DNA from 2 places in the Actinomyces sp. 432 genome. Region 1 is predicted to be linked to the other one. Evidence: riboswitches for the same ligand, from Rfam matches in the RefSeq annotation. Region 1 holds a riboswitch; the other holds the start of a gene.
The links. A riboswitch is a leader RNA that binds a small molecule or an ion and turns the genes downstream of it on or off. The one in region 1 is predicted to bind S-adenosylmethionine.
Positions count from the first base shown of each region.

Region 2: it holds a riboswitch for S-adenosylmethionine, as region 1 does, so the genes downstream of both, CWT12_RS07660 (cobalamin-independent methionine synthase II family protein) here and CWT12_RS14475 (ATP-binding cassette domain-containing protein) in region 1, are expected to answer to the same signal.

Region 1 covers NZ_CP025249.1:142,448-153,171, reverse strand. Annotated here, with positions in the region: gene betT (choline BCCT transporter BetT) at 1-10, shown strand, start outside; gene upp (uracil phosphoribosyltransferase) at 94-732, shown strand; gene CWT12_RS00640 (hypothetical protein) at 833-2,200, shown strand; gene CWT12_RS00635 (MetQ/NlpA family ABC transporter substrate-binding protein) at 2,666-3,517, opposite strand; gene CWT12_RS00630 (methionine ABC transporter permease) at 3,658-4,380, opposite strand; gene CWT12_RS14480 (hypothetical protein) at 4,383-4,919, opposite strand; partial or broken gene CWT12_RS14475 (ATP-binding cassette domain-containing protein) at 4,923-5,371, opposite strand; SAM riboswitch class I at 5,452-5,542, opposite strand; partial or broken gene CWT12_RS13305 (alpha/beta hydrolase) at 5,722-6,927, shown strand; gene CWT12_RS00610 (low molecular weight protein-tyrosine-phosphatase) at 7,047-7,595, opposite strand; gene CWT12_RS00605 (hypothetical protein) at 8,079-8,858, opposite strand; gene CWT12_RS00600 (LssY C-terminal domain-containing protein) at 9,267-10,697, opposite strand.
Region 2 covers NZ_CP025249.1:1,824,833-1,835,556, forward strand. Annotated here, with positions in the region: gene CWT12_RS07625 (SseB family protein) at 1-258, opposite strand, end outside; gene priA (bifunctional 1-(5-phosphoribosyl)-5-((5-phosphoribosylamino)methylideneamino)imidazole-4-carboxamide isomerase/phosphoribosylanthranilate isomerase PriA) at 339-1,079, opposite strand; gene hisH (imidazole glycerol phosphate synthase subunit HisH) at 1,137-1,802, opposite strand; gene CWT12_RS07640 (hypothetical protein) at 1,845-2,630, opposite strand; gene hisB (imidazoleglycerol-phosphate dehydratase HisB) at 2,630-3,229, opposite strand; gene CWT12_RS07650 (histidinol-phosphate transaminase) at 3,226-4,443, opposite strand; partial or broken gene CWT12_RS07655 (cation:proton antiporter) at 4,489-6,154, opposite strand; gene CWT12_RS07660 (cobalamin-independent methionine synthase II family protein) at 6,189-7,385, opposite strand; SAM riboswitch class I at 7,394-7,496, opposite strand; gene CWT12_RS07665 (OmpA family protein) at 7,600-8,250, opposite strand; gene CWT12_RS07670 (hypothetical protein) at 8,247-8,903, opposite strand; partial or broken gene CWT12_RS07675 (RecQ family ATP-dependent DNA helicase) at 9,112-10,724, shown strand, end outside.

The sequences.
Region 1 (10,724 bases):
GACCGTCTGAGCCGACTCACCTCCAGGAGGCGCCGTCGCGCCGACCCGGCCGACCGCCCCTCCCCCGGGGGACGATTCATCTAGGCTTGACCCATGCGCCTGCACGTTGCCGATCACCCGCTCATTGACCACAAGCTCTCTGTCCTGCGCGATGAGAAGACCCCCTCGGCCGTCTTCCGCCAACTCGTTGACGAGCTGGTCACTCTCCTCGCCTACGAGGCCACCCGCGACGTGCGCACGGAGGAGATCCGCATCAAGACGCCCGTGGCGGAAACGACCGGTCGGCACCTGGCCGAGCCGCGACCAATCGTCGTGCCGATCCTGCGCGCCGGGCTGGGCATGCTCGAGGGCATGACCCGGCTGCTGCCCACCGCCGAGGTCGGCTTCCTGGGTATGAAGCGCAATGAGGACACCCTGGAGGTGGAGACCTACGCCAACCGCCTGCCGGACGACCTGTCCGGGCGGCAGTGCTTCGTCGTCGACCCCATGCTCGCCACCGGCCACACCCTCGTGGCCGCCATCAACTACCTGCTGGAGCGCGGCGCCCGTAATGTCACCGCCATCTGCCTGATCGCCGCGCCGGAGGGCATCGCCACCCTGGAGGCGGCCATCGGCGACCGGGCCGATGTAACCGTGGTCACCGCTGCCCGTGACGACCGCCTCAACGAGCACGCCTACATCGTGCCCGGCCTGGGCGACGCCGGCGACCGCCTGTACGGCATCGTGGACTGAAGGCGGCACCCTTAAAGGCACGGCACCGTCGGGCCGGTGGGCACCTCTACCCGTGCCCGCCCGCTTCTGTGCGGCAACCGAAGCATTTAGCATCGAGACCATGACTTCCCCGACGCCGTTCCCCGGGCAGTCTGGCCCTGCGCCCGCCGACCAGGACCGGCTCAGCCCGCGAGCTATCGGCACCGCTATTCTGGCGGGGCTGCTGGTCTTCGGCGTCGTGCTCGGGGGCGGCCTGGCGCTGGGGCGTGGAAAGGACTACGCCACACCGGCCGCCACCGACCTGGTCACCTACATCTCACCGTCCCCGGAGTGGACTGCCGGGGCTGAGCAGACCTGGACCACCACCGTGGCCGCCAACGCCCAGGTCATAACTGTCCCGGGTCATCTACTCACCCTTGAGACCGGGGACAATCCCGCGGATGCGACGCTCACGGCGTACGCGCTGTCCGACTCGGGCGCAGCCAAGTCCTGGTCGGCTCAGGTCGATGCCTCCACGGATGCGGGGGACACGGGCGACGACTTCGACATCCCCATGAAGCCCGCCTACCTCATGTGGGGGAAGAACACTCTCATCCATGACACCACCTTGTATGACCTGGACACCGGCGAGACCCGAGAGGCTCCCTGGTCCTCCAGCGACGGCGTGATGATCGCCGAGGACGTTGCCATGGCCTGCGCCTCCGGCGGCAAATGCACCGCGTATCGCGAGGACCAGCCGGATACACCGCAGTGGACCGCAACTATGGAGTACCCCGAGCGCTACTTCCAGTACGTGTCGAACTTCTACCAAACGGTATTTGTACGTGATGGGCAACGGTACTGCATTCTCGGGAACCGCACCATACATAACATCGACACCGGTGAGCGGGTTCCCCTCACCATCCCGCTCCCGGAGGAGAACATCGCCGGGTATGGCACTTATGCGACAACCGATGGCTGGATGATTTATCTGACCGACTTCAGCAACCGGAACACTGTCTACGCATTTCCCCCTGAAGGCGGCGAGCCAATCGACTCCTATGCGGACAGCGAGGCTCTGGCCAATAACCAGTCGGCTATCAACACCTACAGGGCACGTTCGCAGGCTGAGCTTAAGGACCGATTCGCCGACGGCTCAACCGAGACCTTGCTCGGCATAGTGAACCGCGATGACAACAACTGCGCCCAGTCGGTTGAGGTCATTGACAAACGAACGATTGAGGTTACGCAGTTCACCGACGACCTCTCCTGCCTGTCAGCAATCCATATCTCTGAGGACCGCACCGTAATGACGGCCGGCCTCGGGGCCGCCGACGCCCAGGATGTTCTGACCTTCCGCCTGATGTACAACGCCGACACCGGAGAGGAGATCACCTTCCCCGGGATGGACACGAGCTCGGGCGCCCTCTTCGACCTCGTAGCCGAGGACTACGCCATCGGCTACGACCCGGCCACCGGCACGCTGATCGGCTACCGCCCCGCCTCCTGATCAAGCTCACCCGTCTGCCACCGCGCGAATCGCTACCTGCCACCCGAGTCCTCCAGTCTTCCGGGTGAGCCGCGGTAAGGGCGACGCCCCGGGCAGCACCCCGTCAGACACTGGATCGGGCAGGGGCACGGCCAACCTCGTGGCCATGCGGTTAAGGTACGCGGCCTACTCGGAGCCAACGCATGTAGGCACCATGTCAACGGTATCGTCCCCGCCCAGGCCCAAGTCCAAGCACGAGGCCGGGAGTCGGCCGAGCCCACACCCGCAACCCGACGGACAAGCCCGAATACGTCCTGTGCTCGGCAAGCCGCCCTCACCGATACCCTCCACGTTCGGGATGCTCGGAGATGACAAGGTCGTGCCCGGCAGGCCGACGCCTACCGAACACGACCTTGTCAGCCTGAGCGCCACCACCCGCACAGCAGCCGCAGTCAGCCCACCGCGCCCGCGGGTAGCGGATGCGCCTCAGAAGGCGGGGACCACGGACTCGTCGGTCCAGGTCTCCTCGATGTAGGTGCGCAGCTCCTCGGTGTTCAGCAGTCCGGCGAGCTTGAGCAGGTACTCGTTGTCCTTGTCGGCCCTGCGCACCACGAGCTGGTTGGCGTAGGGGGACTCCCCACTGGGCTCTAGGACGAGAGCGTCCTCGCTGGGGTTCAGGCCTGCGCCGAGCGCGTAGTTGCCGTTGATCACGGCCAATTCTGAATCAGCCATCGAGAGGGGCGTCTGGGCGCCGTCGACCGGGATCAGGTCGAACTTCTTCGGGTTCTCGGTGACGTCAAGGGTGGTGTGGAGCTCGACGTCGGGGTCGAGCGTGATCAGGCCAGCGGACTCCAGCAGCTTCAGGCCGCGGGCGGTGTTGGCGGGGTCGTTGTTGAGCACGATCGTGCCGCCCTCGGCGGCCTCGTCGACGGAGCTGTAGCCCTTGTCGGTGTAGATACCCATCGGCTCGATGTGCACGTCAGCGATGGCCACCAGGTCGTAGCCCTTCTCCTCGTTCTGCTGCTCCAGGAAGTTGGGGGTCTGGAAGAAGTTCGCCGCCAGAGAGCCGTCGCTGAGCGAGGCATTGGGGATGTTGTAGTCCTCGATCTCTACGATGTCGAGGCTGATCCCGGCGTCGGCGGCAAGGTTGTCCTGCACCCACTGGAGGATCTGAGCGTGGGGCTGGGAGGACGCGCCGATTTTTATGGTGGCCGTGTCGCCGTCGACGCTGATGCCGTCAACGCCGCTGGAGTTGCCGGAGCAGGCGGCCAGGGTCAGGGCAATAGCGGACGCGACGCCGCCCACGAGGGCGCTGCGGCGGGAGATAGTGAGTCCCATGACTTTGGTTCCTTGTCTTGAAGTCGTGAAGGCTGCGCGTATTTCCATGACTGGCGCGAACGTGCGCAGCGAGGCGTCGGCACCATGGTTTACGAGCCGAGCCGTCGGGGCATCGCCCCGGGACTCCGGCTGGTCGAGGCTCAGCGGTGGTCGACCAGCCGGCTGAGCATGTCGCCACACACCTGGATGACAGCAACCACGAACACGATCAGGACGACGACGATCACCATGACGTCGGAGGCGTTCTGCCGGTAGCCGTACTGGATGGCCAGGTCGCCCAGGCCGCCGCCGCCCACGGTCCCCGCCATGGCGGTGTAGCTGAGCAGTGTGATCAGGGTGACCGTCGCGGACTGGATGAGGGTGGGCAGGGCCTCACGGACCAGCACGCCCCAAGTGATCTGGCGGTCGGACGCACCCATCATCAGGGCCGCCTCAACCTTGCCGTGGTCGACGTCGTTGATCGCGGTCTCCACCAGGCGGGCGTAGAAGGGGATCGCGCCGATAGTCAGCGGCACACATGCCGCACCCCAGCCCAGTGAGGTGCCCACGAGCGCGCGCGTGAAGGGAATGAGCGCCACCATCAGGATGATGAAGGGCATGGAGCGCCCAATGTTGACGATCTGGGACAGCACCTCGTACACGGCCCGGTTGGCGTGCTGCCCCCGCTTGCCGGTGGTGACCAGCGCCAGGCCCAGCAGCATGCCGAGCACAATCGTCAGGACCCCGGACACGCCGAGCATCTGGAAGGTCTCCAGGGTGGCCGGGGCGAGCTTGCGCTGAATCGCCGGGTTGTTGAACCAGGTGTCATCGCCGCTGGCAGCCAGGGCGAGGATTCCAGCAGGATTAACGGAATTGACCAGCATGTTCATGCGCGCACCTCCGCGGTGACGCCCGCTTGGCGCAGGGCGGTGAGCGTGCCCGCCGCCTGTTCGGCGCGGGCGGTGAGGGCCAGGCGCCCGACCTGCGCGGACCCGAGGGTCTCGAACAGGCCGCCGGCGACGTCGGCGCCCCGCTCGGCGGCGAGTGCTAGCACCTGCGCGGCAGCCGGCTGGCCGGGGCGGGCGGTGAGCGCGACGTCGATGACGACGTCGCCGTCGGGCAGGCTCCCCTCGGGGATCTCGGGGGTGGGGACCAGCTCGTGGGACAGGCGGGAATCGACGTCGGAGACGACCGCCTCAATCGGGCCGGACTCGACCACGCGGCCCGCCTCAAGCAGGCTCACGGAGTCGCAGATCTGACGCACCACGCTCATCTCGTGGGTGATGATGACGACCGTGACGCCCAGGCGGTCGCGCACGTCCCGGATGAGTCCGAGGATCTGGCGGGTAGTTTCCGGGTCCAGGGCGCTGGTGGGTTCGTCGCACAACAGGACGGGGGGCTGGTCCGCGAGCGCCCGGGCAATGCCGACGCGCTGCTTCTGGCCGCCGGAGAGCTGGGAGGGGTAGGAGGAGCCGCGGTCTGCCAGGCCCACCAGGTCGAGCATCCGGACGACCGTGTCATGGCGCTGCCCCTTGGGTACGCCTGCCAGGGCGAGCGGGTAGGCGACGTTCTGGGCGGTGGTGCGCGAGTCCAGGAGGTTGGCGTGCTGGAAGACCATGCCGATGGCGCGGCGGGCCTCGCGCAGGTCGCGGGCGGAAAGGTCGGTCATGTTCTTCCCCGCGACGCGAACCTCCCGAAGGTGGGGCGCTCAAGGCTGGTCAGGCAGCGCACCAGGGTTGACTTACCGGCGCCGGAGGTGCCGACGATGCCGTGAATGGAGCCGGCCTGCACGTCCAGGGTGACACCGTCCAGGGCGCGTACAGTCTTCCCGCCCGGGAGCTTGTACACCTTGTGGACGTCACGCAGGGAGATCATGGGCTCAGCTACTGCGGCGCCGTCCCGGTCCAGCACCCGCGTGCCGGGTGTATCGGATGCAGGTGGTTGCGTCACGTAGTCCTCCATCGGTCCTGGCGGTAGCACCCTCACCGTGAACGGGGGTTGCTGCAACGTCGATGAGCCAGGTCTCTCGGTTGCTCTGGATGGTCTGCGCCAACGTTAGGCGGCGGGTGGCACCCGAGGCAAGCGGGGCGCGCAAAACGATGCACGCATCACTTCGCCGAGATCGGTAGATATAACCGCCGAGGTCGGTAGAAGTTGCGCATCGGCCGGCACTAGCCACCGGTAGCGACCGACCGCTATGAGGCCGTCCGTGACAGGATGCAGCCATGGCACCCACGAACGCGACGACCCCTGCCCCGCGGCCGGAGCCGACCGGCCGCGCCTCCTCCCCCAGCGCTGCGCCGGCCGGGCCTGCGCCGAAGCTGTCAACCGACATCCTGGGGAGCCCTGGGTTGCCCGCACCATTCCGGTGGCTGAGTCCCCGGCCGCTCCGGGTGCGGACCACGCCGTGCTCGTGCACCAACGGGGCGCGGCGCCCGCTCCGGGATCGGCGGGGCAGCCAGGCACCCCCGCCACGAGCGGGCCGTGCTGTACCTGCACGGACGCAACGACTACTTCTTCCAGACCTGGCTGGCCGACGCCTTCCTGGCCGCCGGCTATGAGTTCTATGCGCTGGAGCTGCGCGCCTGTGGTCGGGCCGGAGTGGGTTACTGGTCCCCGCACGACGTGCGCGACCTGCGGGTGCATGACGAGGAGATCGCTGAGGCGCTGCGCATTATCCGCAGCGAGCACGGGCACTCCACGGTGGTGCTCAACGGCCATTCCACCGGCGGGCTGCAGGCAGCCATCTGGGCCGGGACCATCCTGGCTCGGTCGAGGCGGTCACGCTGAACTCCCCCTGGTTGCAGCTGAACTCCTCCGGCCTGGTGCGATCCTATGGCTCTGCCTTTATTGACCTGCTCTCCCGGCGCGATCCGGACCGGATCATCGACAACCCCAGTGAGAACACGAAGCTTGAGCAGGCTGCCGCGGCTCCCGCCGCCACACCCGGCCAGGACCCCGCCACGGGTGCGCAGGAGGATGCCGACGCCGCCGCCTCGATCCCCGCGAATACCGATCCCGGCCCGATTGAGGTGGACATTTACGCCCGGACCCTGCACCGCCGCTGGGGCGGTGAGTGGGATTGGGACCTGACGTTGAAGCCCTCGCCGTCGTTCCCCGTGCGGGCCGGCTTCCTGGCGGGCATTCGCCGACTGCAGCGGGAGGTACACCACGGGCTCGGCATCGGCGTGCCCGTGCTGGTGTGCTGCTCGACGGCGTCGGGCGGGCCGGGAATTTCGCGACAGGAGGCGCTTCGCTGCGACACGGTGCTGTCGGTGGAGCAGATCGTGGAGCGCTCCCGTTTCCTGGGCGAGGACGTCACCGTGGTGCAGATCCCCGGCGGCGTGCACGACCTGGTGCTGTCGCCCTCGCCGGTACGTGAGGAGTACCTGGGCACGCTCACCGGTTGGCTGACCGAGCGGCTGGGTTGAAGACTGGGATGCCGACTGGGCGTCCGGACCGGACTTAGCGGCGCCGCTCACCGTGTGCCGGAGGCTCCCACCGGTTCCGCGAGCGCGGGGGCGCGCCGCGCCCACGGCGGCAACGACCGTCAGCCGGCCACCAGCTCCGTGAGCGCGGGGGCGAGGGCGTCGCTGACGCGTTCTACGACGTCGAGGGTGTCGATGAAGTCTGCCATGGTGCCGTACCAGGGGTCGGGCACATCCAGGTTCGCCGCGCGTCCGGGTGCGCCAAGCGCGCCGGCCGCCGTCGGGTCGTACTCGCGGAACATGCGGATGCGTGCGGGGTCGACGCCGAGCCGCTCGCCCCGACGCATCAGGGCACGGTGGTGCGCGGCGGTCATGGCGAGTACCAGGTCGGCGCGGCGTAGTTCGACGTCGCTGATGCGGTGGGCGGCGTGGTCGGCGATTGCCGCGGCGGTAGCCCGCGCAGTCGGGTCGGCACCGACGCCGTAGCCGCCCTCGGCCAGGACTTGCCGGGCGCGGGGGTCCATGGGGTTGCCGGACTCCTCGTCGGATACGCCCGCAGAGGTGACGACGACGCCGCCGGGACCGTCGGCGGGAATGCCGGCCGCGGTGAGGCGGTCGATGAGCACGACCTCAGCCATGGCGGAGCGGCAGATATTGCCGGTGCACACCATGACGACGCCGTAGGGCGCCGCCGGATCCCGCGGCGCGGGCAGGTCGGGGACTGCGGCGTGGGCCGCCGCATCTGGGTTGGCGGGATCGGTGGAGCCGTGTGGGCGTGAGGTCATGGCAGGAGGGTGGCGGAGTCTAAGCGGGGTTTCAAGCCGACGCCACCGCCGCAGACGACCGCGAGCACCCATCGCCCCGCCGCGCCTTTACTACGCCACTTCGCCGTTAACAACGCCAGTTAACGGCCTGCTGAATACCTCAGAAGCCTTCAGCAAACACCTAAGTGGCGTAGTAAACCCCGAACCGGCGTAGCAGACCGCGAACCGGCGTTCTAAACGCCCTCCCGAAGCGCCCTCTCCCTCAACGCCCTCCCGGGCAACCTCAGTCGAACAGCGCCGGCAGCATGGCCTCCACACCCGCACGCAGCTCATCCAGGTCCGGCACCAGCGGGCGGCCGGAGCCGCCGTCGGCCAGCAGATCGGTGCCGGTCACGGCGAGTATGTCCCCGTCGGCATGATCACGGAGAACCCCAGTGCGAAGGGAAAGCCCGGGCGCAGCAGGCACTCCACTACCGGGCTTGCCATGTCGGTCAGGCGCTCGAGTTCAAGTCCCTGGCCTCCTTGACCGTTGTTGGACAACAGGCTCTGGTAGGGGATGTCCAGGTCCAGCAGGGTCATGTTGTCGGACCGCTTGGCGTGCGCCCAGGCGCCGTCGTCCATGTCCAGCAAGGTACCCAGGTGGAAGTGCATGACCTGGCGCGCGTCCACCTCGCTGGGCACGGACAACAGGTGGTGCGCCTCGGGGTCGCGGGGGGCGCGCAGCGTGAACAGCAGGATGGCGCCGTCGCGCGCCGCCCGCAGCATGAGACGAGCGATGTGGACGGCAAAGCTGGTGCGGTCCAAGCCGCTTGCCACGCCCATGGCCTCCTGGGCCGACAGCGCCGGAGACAGGCGGATGGGGGCGCCGTCGCCCGGGTCGTTGATCGCGCGACGGCCCGACGGTGTGACCGCGCGCAGCCGCAGCACGGGGCCGTCGTCGGAGTCGGAAGCGGGTGGCAGCAGGGTGGCGGTCTCGACGAGTTCCTGCCAGCCCTTGGGCGTCGCGGTGGGGCCGGGTTCGGTCTGCACGTAGCCCAGGCCGAGGATCGAGGCGAAGTCAACCTCGTCGAGCGGGCGGTGCCAGGTGATGTCGGTGCCGTCGTGCCACAGGGGCAGGATGTCGTTGAACGGCAGCCCGAAGCGCACGTGCTCGGGCGTCGGCGGCGCCACATGACGGCCGCGCGAGCGTTCTCGGGGCCGGGACCGGCCTGGAATGTCAGCGCTGGAAACGGAATCCGGTCGGCGCCCCGGGAAGGGCGTCCAGGGCTCAGACCGTCCGCTCTCCGGGAGTCCCCTGGTGCGGCCTGGCCCCGCTTGCCCCCGAAGTACTCGCTCATGGGGCCAGCCTAAGGCGCCGACGTCGAAAAGGCGCTGTCACGACGCGGCCCCTGCGCGTTCGGCAGAACTGCCTGCACGGAGCGCTTCACCGCGCGGCTCGTGCAGGTCATCCAAGCCCTCAGGTCCTCCGCGAGTGCGTTGCCGTCCATATCCTTCGTCGTGGGCTGTTACCTGCACGCCGCCTGCTCGACGAGCACATGACCATGTGAGACGGCCGGAGCCTCACAGATCACTCACGGCTTACTCGGCCCGTGCCCGCAGCCGCTCGGCCTTACGTGCCCTCTCCCAGCGGGGAACCGGCCTGGCCGTCATCGCCAGCAGCGCCAGCACTCCCAGCGCCGCGGCGGCGATCAGCCCCCATCCGGCCTGCCTGACCCCGACGGCGGAGATCGCGGTCATCACCGAGCCGATGTTCAGACTCAGCACCACCATCAGGGCGATCCTGGCGCGGGGATGCCCGAACCAGACCGCGACCGCCAGACCCAGAATCGCGAGCGTGACGACGGCGGTGGTCACCGTCGCCGTCGTCATGACGATCCGGTGACCGTCGGCGGCGCCGGCACCGTCCACCTCACGAACGAGTTCATCAATGGTCCCGCCGCCGAACAGCCTCAGCGCATTAGCGGTAAGAACCGCCACCACCAGCCCCATGGCCACGATCAGCTCCGCCGGGCGTCGACGGCGCACCTCGGCCTCCGCCCTGCGGGCCTGCTGCAATTCGCCGCCGGAGTCGGGAACCAGACGATCCAGATCCAGCACATACAGGTCGCCGTCGGTGACGATCCGGTCGCCGCCGCCGTTGCGGTGGTGGTAGGCAGTGAAGAAGTCCGGCCATATCTCCAGCAATGCCGCATCATTCGCCCAGCGGACGTCGTCGACCACGTAGTCGCGTTCGACGTCGATATCGGCATCGATCTTGTGCGTCACCTGGAGGGTGAGGGTGGACAGCCCCACGGAGCGGTCGTAGGTCGCGCCGGCCAGCCAATCCACCCGGCGGCCGCCCGGCATCACCCATCCCTCGGGCACGCGCCAGAAGCGGATATGGTGTCGCTGGGCGGGATTGCCCTCCACCTCCTTCTGATATGCGAAGTCCTGCTTGCGCCCAAACAGCAGCAGGTCGGAGACCGGGGCCGCCGGGTAGGAGCGGCGCAGCAGCGAGGAGACGACGATCCCCCAGGACGATCGCAGCGTGATGGGGTCGGCGCGCACCCAGCCTGCCTTCGTCATCGCAGCGTGGATGTCCTCCTCGTCACCGAGCACGGCGAGGTTGACCGGGTCGCCCAGAAGGCCGTCAGCGGTGCGGGTCCGGCCGATGAAGTAGTCGGGCACGTACAGCCAGGTGAGGATCTGATGCAGGCGGGGCAGAGCCAGGTAGGACAGCACCGCCCAGAACAGCAGAATGTTGACGATCGCCCCCGGGCTCAGGCGGGTGCCCGAGCCGAGCAGCAGCCAAGCCAGCCAGAGCGTGGCCAGCGCGGCGACGGCGAAGAAGACGGCGTCCAGGACGTCGTCGAGGCCCCATTCGCGGGCGCCCGCGGCCAGTACCTTGTCCGACCCGGCTGAGTAGACCGGCGGAGAGTCCGGACGCGGGCGGGTGCGCGCCCTGGGCGCGGCGTCGCCGCTGCGGGCGACCCGGGCCGGTATCACGCGGGCATCCTGTTCACTGGTCATCGCCCGCACGGTACACGACCTATGACA
Region 2 (10,724 bases), 1.5 Mb from region 1:
AGCAGACGCCTCCCCCAGCCTCAGTGGCGTGGGGCCGCCGGGGGCGTGCACGGCGTGTGCCGCGACGGGCACGATCAGCCGACTGGCCGCCAGCGCGGCCAGCAAGCGGTCGAGATACTCGTGGCGGGCCAGTCCCTGAGCCTCGAGGGCCGCGGTCACGGCGGGGTCGGGGGTGCCGTCGTCGGCGGAGAAGGGAGTGGGCACGGCTAGCAACTGAGCCAGCCGGCTGCGGGCGGCCAGGGCGGCCTCCAACTGCATGTCGGCGGGCAGGCCCGGGCCGCCTGCACCGTCCCCCGCCGCGGGCTCACCGGTGGTATCCGGGATTGTGACCATGCTTGTCACGCCCCCTGCACGGAGTCCGCACCGCGGCACGCGGCAAGTGCCTCCTGAAGCGTGAAGTTGCCGTTATACAGAGCCTTGCCGACGATCGCCCCCTCCAGCCCGTAGCGCTCCAGGCGGGCAAGGGCACGCAGGTCGTCCAGGTGGGCAATGCCGCCGGATGCCACAACCGGAGCGTCGGTGTGCTCGCAGACCTCGCGCAGCAGCTTGATATTCGGGCCCATCAGAGTGCCGTCCTTGGTGACGTCGGTGACTACGTAGCGGGCGCAGCCGGCGGCGTTCAGACGCTCCAGGGTCTCCCACAGGTCCCCGCCCTCCCTGGTCCACCCGCGGGCTGCCAGGGTGGTGCCGCGCACGTCCAGGCCAACGGCGATCTTGTCTCCGTGCTCGGCGATGACCCGCTCGGTCCAGTCGGGGTCCTCCAGGGCGGCAGTGCCGAGGTTGACGCGGGCGGCTCCGGCGGCCAGCGCCCGGTGCAGGGAGGCGTCGTCGCGGATGCCGCCGGAGAGCTCGACCTTGACGTCCACCTCGCCGACGATACGGGCGAGCAGGGGCGCGTTGGTGCCGCGTCCGAAGGCAGCATCCAGGTCCACCAGGTGGATCCACTGCGCGCCGGCCTCCACCCAGTCGCGTGCCGCGTCGATTGGGCTGCCGTAATCCGTTTCGCTGCCGGCCTCACCGCGCAGCAGGCGCACGGCCTTGCCATAGGCGACATCAACGGCCGGGAAAAGGGTGAGCATGGGCGTCTCCTTGATGCTTTGGAGGATGCTTTGGAGCAAGCGGCGGTCTTGTGCGAGTCAGAGAGTAGTTAGCCAGTTGCGCAGCAGCTGCGCGCCGGCGTCCCCGGATTTCTCGGGGTGGAACTGGGTGGCGCTGAGCGCCCCGTTCTCAACGGCAGCAACGAAGTCCTCCCCGTGGGTGGCCCAGGTGGTGCGGGGCAGGCGCGTGCTGCCCGCACCCAGCAGGGCAGCCGGGTCGGTCTTGGCGGCATAGGAGTGCACGAAGTAGAAGCGCTCCGAGCCGGAGGAGTCGTACAGGCCTTCGAACAGCACTGTGTCGGCGGGCGGGCGCACCCGGCTCCACCCCATGTGGGGCACCACATCCGCCTCAAGACGGGAGACGGTGCCGGGCCACTGGTCCAGGCCTGGCACCGGTTCGGCACTGGTTTGCTCAGTGTGCTCGGTGGAGGCGGTGAACATCACCTGCATGCCCACGCAGATACCGAGCACCGGCCTGCCTCCGGCCAGCCGCCGGTCAATCAGCCTGGGAGCGTCCACGGCACGCAGCTGCTCCATGACGGCGGCGAAGGCCCCGACACCGGGTACCACCAGCCCGTCTGCGTTCAGCACCGAGTCGGGGTCCGCGGTCAATTCGGCTTCCGCGCCGACGCGCTCCAGAGCGCGCACCGCCGAGCGCACGTTTCCGCTTCCGTAGGACAGGACGACGACGTGTGGTTGCCTCACGGAGCCAGCCTACCCATCCCCGCCGGAGCTACGGCGCCCACGTCAGCCCTCACTCGGATCGTCACCACGACCGCCATCCCCGTCTCCCCGGTCACGTCGGCGCATGCCGCGGCCCAGCCAACGCATCATGCGGCCGGGCTTGACCTCGTCGGTCCTGATTGCACCCGCGATGTCCTGCACCCGGGTGGCCCCCAGCAGGATGTCCTCGATGTCCTCATCCAGGTCGGGTAGCAGCACACCGGGACTGACCTCCTCCCCAGCCTGCCCGCCCTGGTAGCGACGGGCGGTGATAGTGCCGGACAATCCGGTCTCGATGCCCACGTCAGTCGCCAGGTCGGCGGTTATCAGCACTACCCCGGGGCGGCTGAGGCGGGACAGGGCGGCGGCCAGCTCGGCCGCCTCAGCAGGCTCGGTTTCCGTGCCGCCCAGAAGCTCGGCGATGTCCCACTCTGCGTGCGCGGAGACGAACTCCTTGACCGCGATGGCCCCGGAGCGGGAGGGCACCACCGTGCAGTCCAGGCCGCTGGCGGCGCACAGGGCGGCCAGTGCTTCGGCGCTGGCCAGCGGGGTCAGCACGATAGCGATCTTGATCGCTTTTGCGCCGCCTGCGTCGCCGGAGCCTGCGCCGCCGGGCACACCGTAGACATTGTGGGGCACATCGTCAGCGGAGACGGGGCCGGTGGCCTCTGGCGGCGCGGAGTCCTCGGAGTGCGACTCGGTAGGGTCGGCGGACAGGTCCAGGCCCTCCATCATGGCGGCGAACTCGGCGTCGATGTCCGGCTCGTCATCGGGGCGGCCGACCGGGCCGGTTGTGTGGTCGTCATGCATCACAGTGCGCCTTTGGTCGAGGGGATGCCGTCAACGCGGGGGTCGGGCTCGACGGCGGTCCGCAGTGCGCGGGCCAGGGCCTTGAACTCGGCCTCGGCGATGTGGTGGGGATCGCGCCCGGAGATCACGCGCACGTGCAGGCAGATGCCGGCGTGGTAGGCAATCGCCTCCAGGCAGTGGCGGACCATGGAGCCAGTGAAATGCCCGCCGATGAGGTGGTGCACGAAGGCATCGGACTCGCCGTCGTGCACCAGGTAGGGACGGCCGGAGATGTCGACGACGGCCTGTGCCAGGGCCTCGTCCAGGGGGACGAGCGCGTCACCGAAGCGGCGGATGCCGCGCTTGTCCCCCAGGGCGGTCTTCAGTGCCTCCCCGATGCAGATGGCGGTGTCCTCCACGGTGTGGTGGACGTCGATGTCGGTGTCGCCGCTGGCGCGCACGGTCAGGTCGATCAGCGAGTGCTTTCCCAGGGCGGTGAGCATGTGGTCGTAGAAGGGCACCGTGGTGGAGATGTCGGTGCGTCCGGTGCCGTCCAGGTTCAGCTCAACCACCACGGAGGACTCACTGGTGGCGCGTTCAATGTGAGCGGTGCGGTTCATGCGTTCTTCTCCTCGTTGACCAGAGTTGTGGCTTGCCCGGTCGTATTCCCGGTGACGGCGAGCAGGGCGGTGCGGAAGCGCTCCATCTCCTGCGGCGTGCCGACGCAGGCCCGCAGGTACCCCTCCGGGCCGACGACGCGAATCAGCACGCCGCGCTCCAGCAGGCCCCGCCACACCGCCTCCCGATCGGCGAAGGGACCGAACAGGACGAAGTTGGCGTCGGAGTCGTGGGCGTTCCAGCCATGCGCGCGCAGCCACTCCACCAGGGCGTCGCGCTCGTCACGCAGGGAGGCGACCTGGCTCATCAGCTCCTGCCGGTGATCCAGTGCGGCCAGCGCGGCCGCCTGGGAGATGGCGGACAGGTGGTAGGGCAGGCGGACTATGCGCAGCATGTCCACCAGCTCGGCGGAGGCGGCCAGGTACCCCAGCCGCAGCCCGGCCATGCCGAAGGCCTTGCTCATGGTGCGGGTGACGGCCAAGTGCGGGTAACGGGGGGTGCCGTCGGCGTCGGTTCGCTCCAGCAGCTCCAGCGCACTGGGCACACCGGGACGGCGGAATTCCGCATAGGCCTCGTCAATCACCACCACACAGTCCGTAGCGGTGTCAGCACTGTCAGCACTGTCGCCGCTCGTCGCCGTGTCGGCAGGGCCGTGTCCGCGGGCCGCTTCGAGGACGGCAACGACGTCGTTAAGCGGCAGGGCCGTACCGGTGGGGTTGTTGGGGCTGGCGAGGATGAGCACCGCTGGGCGCTCGCGCGCGATGGCCGCGGCAACTGCGCCGACGTCGACGGTGAAGTCCTCGCGCCTGGGCCCGGTGACGTAGCGCGTGAAGGTGTCGCGAGCGTACTCGGGGTACATGGAATAGGTGGGTGTGAAGGACAGGCAGGTGCGCCCGGGGCCGCCGAAGGCCTGCAGCACATGCGCCATGACCTCGTTGGAGCCGTTGGCCGCCCAGACCTGCTCCCCGCCCAGGCTGACACCGGACTCGGCGGCGAGGTAGTCGGCCAGGGCGGCACGCAGGCCGGGGAAGTCGCGGTCCGGGTAGCGGTTCAGCCCGCTCGCGGCCCGCCCCGCAGCCGCAGCGATGTCCGCAACCACGGCAGGGCTGGGCGGATAGGGGTTCTCATTGACGTTCAGGCGCACCGGCACGTCAAGTTCAGGAGCGCCGTAGGGTTCGCAGCCCTGCAGATCGGGTCGCAGCGGGAGCACTGTCACGCTGCCGGAGTCTACGCGTACTGCGGCCTTGCCCCGGCACGCGTCCTAGCCTGCGGTCGTCAGCAGGATCTCCTCGGCGTCCAGCCGTTCGAGCGCGTACTCCAGGCTGGAGGAGGAGAACAGGCCCGCGTCACGGGCGTCGAGCAGGGCGTGGCGCTGCACTCGGATGGTCTCGACGGCGAGTTCGCGCGCCTCGGTGGGGGTGAGCGTGTCGGTGTGCCGGCGAGCGGCGGCGTCGCCCAGGAGCCGGAGCAACCGCTCGCGCTCGGCGCCATCGGCGGTGCTGGAGGCCATGCGCGGGCGGACCAGGCGGATGACACCGCTCAGCGTGAGCCCCTGAATGACCAGTGAGCCACCGGCGACCAGCAGCGCCACCAGCAGCAGGAACGGCCGGGCGGGCGTGGCCAGGGGCAGGGTCTGGGCGGCGGCCAGGGTGACCGCGCCGCGCATGCCCGCCCACACGATCACCGCCCCCTCGCGCGGCCCGAGGGGATCGGCGGTGAAGTAGTCCAGGTCTGCCCCCCGGCGTCGCTGGCGCCGCTGACCGCGCTCCAGGCGCTCGCGCCAACCGGTGAGGGCCTGGTGCCACTGCTGCGGGGACAGGCCGTGTTGGGCTAGCAGCTCTTCGTCGATGTCACGTGCGCGCTCCAGGCGGGCCTCGAAGTGTTCCAGGCGCTGGCGCTCCTCCTCCAAGTGACGGCGGTGGCGGCGGCGCACGTGGCGCAGCCAGAGCAGCAGCGGTACTACGAAGGCCACCCGCACCAGGACCGCCAGGGCCCCGGCTCCGGCGGCCAGGAGCACGGCGTTGCGCAGGCCGAAACCGTCGTCGATCACGTCCTGGACGATCCCGTAGGCCTGCAGCCCCATAACCAGGAAGATGCCGCCTTCCAGAATCAGCTCAATGGTGCGCCAGTTCTGCTGGGCGGTCAGCCTGTGGGCGGGCGGCAGCAGTCGGGGCCTGCGGTAGGAGATGACCAGGCCGGCGACGACGGCGGCGACCAGCCCGGAGCCGCCCAAGTAGTCGGTGGGCAGGGAGGCCAGGAAGGGGATGGTAAAGGACACGACCGTGTCCGCCGTCGGGTTGGTGATGCGGGAGCGGACCCGGATGCTGCCCTCCCCCACCACCCAGCCGATGGCCAGGGCCAGGGCCAGCGAGGTGAGGAAGCCGGAGACGAGCGCTGCGGGCTGCAGGGCGTCGGCGCTGTGCGCGATGCCCGCGGCCGTGGCGGAGGACAGCAGGATCAGGGCGGTGGCGTCATTGAACAGTCCCTCCCCTCCAAGATGGTGATAATCCGCTGGGAGACGCCCGAGCCGCGGGCAATGGTGATGGCGACGGCGTCGGTGGGGCTCAGCACAGCCCGAGTGCGATGGCCCAGGGCAGAGCGATGGCGGGCACTACGGCATGCACCACCAGGCCGATGATGCCGGCGCTGGCGGCAACCAGCCCGACGGCGAGCGCGGCGACGGCGCGTAGCTCGCGTCGGAAGTCCATCACGGGCATGGATACCGCAGTGGAGAACAGCAGTGGGGGCAGTACCGCCTCGAGGACGATGTCGGGGTCCAGCTCGATCGCCGAGACGAACGGCAGGAAGCCGATGCCCGCCCCCAGGGCCAGCAGCAGTAGCGGTGAGGCTACGCCGACCCTGGGGGCGAGTTGGTTGCCGGCGGCAATGACGAGCAGGCCCGCCACCGCGATGATAAGTATTTCCACGGCCGCACCTTAAGGTGCGGCCGTGGAAGCAGCCTCAGAAACGCGCGGACGCCAGCCGGGCGCCCTCGGTCAGGGAGGCGAGCTTGGACCAGGCGATGTGGGCGTGCACGCGTCCGCCCAGGCCGCAGTCGGTGGAGGCGACCACGCGCTCGGGGCCGACCAGCCGGGCAAAGCGCTCGATGCGGTCGGCAACGAGCTCGGGGTGCTCCAGCACGTTGGTGGCGTGGGAGACGACGCCCGGGATCAGGTACTTGCCGTCGGGAAGCGCGGTGTCCTGCCAGATCTTCCACTCGTGCTCGTGGCGTACGTTAGCGGCCTCGAAGCTCAGCCCGTTGGCGTTCACCGACAGGGCCAGGTCGACGATCTTGTCGAAGCCGAGGTCGGTGGAGTGCGGCCCGTGCCAGGAGCCCCAGCACACGTGGTAGCGGACCTGGGCGGGGTCAATGCCCTCCAGGGCGTGGTTGAGAGCCTCGATGCGCACGGCGGAGAAGCGGCGGTAGTCCTCCAGGGACGGCTCGGTGACGAACTGGTCCCAGGACTCGGCCAGGTCAGGGGCGTCGATCTGGACCGTGAGCCCGGCATCGGTGATCGCCCGGTACTCCTCGCGCAGGGCCTCGGCCCAGGCCCATACGGCCGCCTCGTCGTCCTCGTAGTAGTAGTTGCCGACGCGTGCCGCCGAGGCCGGGGAGACGGAGGCCACGAAGCCTTCGCTCAGCGGCTTGCCGGCCCCCTCGAGCGCGCGGGTGAGTGCGGCAATGTCGCGGGCGACGACGTCCTGACCGGTGTAGCGGATCTCGCCGGTCACCACCGGGAACACCCAGGGGCGCCGAGTGGCCAGGTGGATGCCGGAGGTGGGGTCGGAGTAGGCGTCGGCGTAGGCGACCCAGTCGCGGCGGTCGGTCATGGCATCCAGCTCGAGCTTGCCGGCCGGGGTGGGCTTGCGCTCGGGCAGCTGGTCGAGCAGCTCCAGGCCGCTGAAGCGGCTGAAGGAATATGACCACCAGGCCCCGTAGTCGACCTTCTCGGTCATGGCGTGACCGTATTCGCCGTCGTTGACGATCGTCAGGCCGATCTCGGCCTGACGGGCGACGACAGCGTCGGTCTGCTCGGCGACGACCGCCGCGAGTCCGGCGTCGTCGAGCGTGCCGGCCGCGTGTGCTGCATTCGCCTCCAGCAGTGCCTCGGTGCGGGGCAGGGAGCCAACATGGGTGGTGCGGATTTGCTTGGCCATTTCAGGTCCTTCCATCGGTCCTGGCGGGAGCACCGCACCGCCGGACGCATGCCGACGGCGTGGTTGCTGCGGCGTCAACGAGCCAGGTCTCTCAGCCGCTCTGGATGGTGCGGCAACACCCTACCAAGTTCCCCGCGCCGTCCCCGCACTCTCGGCGTGTCAGCGCCGCTTGCGCCGCACTGGCCAGTCGGCCTGCCGGGAGGGCGTCCGGGTCCTAGCGCTCGGCGACGATCTCCACGCGGCGGTTGGCCGCCCGGCCCTCCTCCGACACGGTGCCGTCCTCGTTGGTCTCCGCAGCAATTGGCTCGGACTCCCCCTTGCCCTCCGCGGTGATCTCAAGTTCGGGCAGCCGGGCGCTGATATACGTCTTGACCGCCTGGGCTCGGCGCTCAGACAAGTCCTGGTTATAGGCGTCCTCGTCCACCGAGTCGGTGTGCCCGACAATCGTCACCGTGGCGGGCGGATCATCCTCCCAGTCCTCGATGAGCTCGTCGAGTACCTCGTGGGCGCGGTCGGTAAGGTCCGCGGAGTCCGTCTCGAAGTTGATGTCGCTAGACAACGTCGTGGTGGTCCGGTCCCCCCGCTCCACCACCGAGGCCGCACCGTCCAGGGCCCCGATCGGGGCCTCAATGTCGAAGCTCCGCAACTCGATGGAGTATGCAGGAGCGTCGATGTTCTCCCCGGCGCCCGGCAAGACCCCGGGGTCGACGTACCGGGTTGCCGTCGCGGGCTCCGTCGCGCTCGGCGTCGCAGAGGCGGCCAGCGCCGTGGGCTGGGAGTTGGTCGCGACCACCGCTGCTCCCACCAGCATCACGGTCCCCGCCGCGCCCGCGAGCCGGGCGGCATACAGGGCACGGCGGTTCATCGCGTCACCGCCACGTCCGTGAACAGCTGCAGGCCGGGAATTGACACCGTGACAGTCTTCACATTCTCAGGCAGGGGCGCGTACATGTTGTAGTAGATCGCAGTATCACCCGGGCGGATCCTGCCGGGCTGGGAGCACAATCGCTCGCCGTCGGTGTTGCGGGCCGTCTCGTAAGTCTTCTGGTTCAGGGAGTCGATGAGCATCACTCCCGAGGTGGTTCCGGCCCCACCGGGGCTACTGAATTCAGAGCTCATGTAAAGGCCTTCGTGGTCTTCATCATCCGGCGAGAGGCAGGTTACCGAGAAGGTGACAACCGTGAAGCCCCCGGTAACTGTGACGGCATTGAGGTCCACGCGCGCCGGCTCCTCGGCTGCATACCCGTTGCTCAGCTCCACCTCCTGGGAACCGAGTACGGGCAGCTCGCCGGTAAAGGGCAGGGCCGTTCCGGCCGCCGAAGCCTGTGCGGCCGCGCCGACGACGTCTGCGCCTGCGGCGTCGGCGTCCTCGCCGTCGTCACGCCCGGTCAGGCTGCAGGCCGCCAGCACGCCGGCCAGCACTGCGGAGCCGCCCCACGCCAGAAGTCGACGCCGACTGACGCCTGCGGCCGACAGGGACTCCGGGGTCGGCCTAAACTGTGATGAAGACGTGGACATGCGGCAACTCCTCGGGAAGGAAAGTGGCAAGCACCGTATGTGACTGGCGGGCGGAGGCCCGACGCCTGGGCGAACGACGCGGCACCAAACTTAGTATGCCGGAACGTTATCTTACCGGAGCAGCGGAGTCAACCCGAGTGGATACGCATCGGCGGAACCAATCGCGCAGAGCGGGTTCGCGTCGGTGCGCCGGGCTAGCGTTGCGGCCATGAACCAGCCCGCCACAAACGCCGCTCCCGCCAGCCCGATCCGCGAGCGCGCCGAGGCGGTGCTGCGGGACCTGGTCGGCCGGGCGGACGCGCAGTTGCGTACGGACCAGTTGCGCGCCGTCGAGGCGCTGGTGGTGCAGCGCCGGCGCGCGCTAGTAGTGCAACGCACCGGCTGGGGCAAGTCTGCTGTCTACTTTATAGCAACCGTGTTACTACGCGAGGGTTGGGCCGACTGGCGGCCGGGTACTCCGCTCCCCGTGGCCGGCGCGGGAGGCTGCCGGAGCAACAGTGATCGTCTCCCCGCTACTAGCACTCATGCGTGATCAAGTTGCAGCCGCGCAGCGCGCCGGTATCAACGCCCTGACCATGAACTCGGTCAACGCCCCGCAGTGGCCCGAGATCGAGGCGCAGGTGCAACGCGGCGAGGTCGACTTGCTGCTAGTGTCCCCCGAGCGGCTCAACCACCCCGTCTTCCGGGAAGAGGTCCTGCCCCGGCTGGCTGCAGACGCCGCCCTGGTGGTGATTGACGAGGCCCACTGCATCTCCGACTGGGGGCACGACTTCCGCCCCGACTACCGGCGCATCCGCACCCTGCTGTCGCAGCTGCCGCACAGGACGCCGGTACTGGCCACCACGGCGACGGCCAACGCCCGGGTCACCGCCGATATCGCCGAGCAGCTGAGCACCGCGTCCCCTGCGGACACTGCCGCGGACGGCACTGCAGCGTCAGCGCCAGGCCGCGACGTGCTGGTACTGCGCGGCACGCTTGCACGCGATTCCCTGCACCTGGGGGTGCAGCAGCTACCCGATGCCGCTTCCCGCCTGGCGTGGCTGGTCAGCTACCTACAGGGCACGCCTGGATCCGGGATCGTGTACTGCCTGACGGTCGCAGCGGCCGAAGAGGTAGCCGAGCGATTACGTGACGCAGGCATGGCGGTCTCCGCCTACACGGGGCGCACGGATTCCGCGGAGCGGGAGCGCCTGGAGGAGGAGCTCAGGGACAACCGGGTAAAGGCGCTGGTGGCCACCAGCGCACTCGGCATGGGCTTCGACAAGCCGGACTTGGCATTCGTCGTGCACCTGGGGCACCGAGCTCGCCAGTGGCCTACTACCAGCAAGTGGGCCGGGCGGGGCGCGGGGTCGAGCGCGCGGAGGTGATCCTCCTGCCGGGGGCCGAGGACCGCGCCATTTGGGACTGGTTCGGCGCCCAGGGATTTCCTCCCCCGGATGCGGTCCGGGAGGTTCTGGCAGCGCTGGACCGGGGCGGCGCGGCGGGCGGACGTCCCGTCAGCACGAACACGCTGGAGGCCGTGGTACCGCTGCGCCGCGCCCGCCTGGAGTCCATGCTCAAGGTCCTTGACGTTGATGGCGCAGTACAGCGGGTGCCTGGGGGCTGGCAGGCAACCGGGCGTCCCTGGGCCTATGACGCGCCCCGGTATGAGCGGGTCGAGCGGGCGCGGCGCGCCGAGCAGGAGCTGATGGAGCGTTATGAGTCCTTGTCCGCGCCCGACTGCCGGATGGCCTTTCTTCGCCGGGTACTGGATGATCCGGAGCTGACCGCCGACTGGCGGTGCGGCACCTGCGACCTGTGCGGCGGGCTGGACCTGCCGCA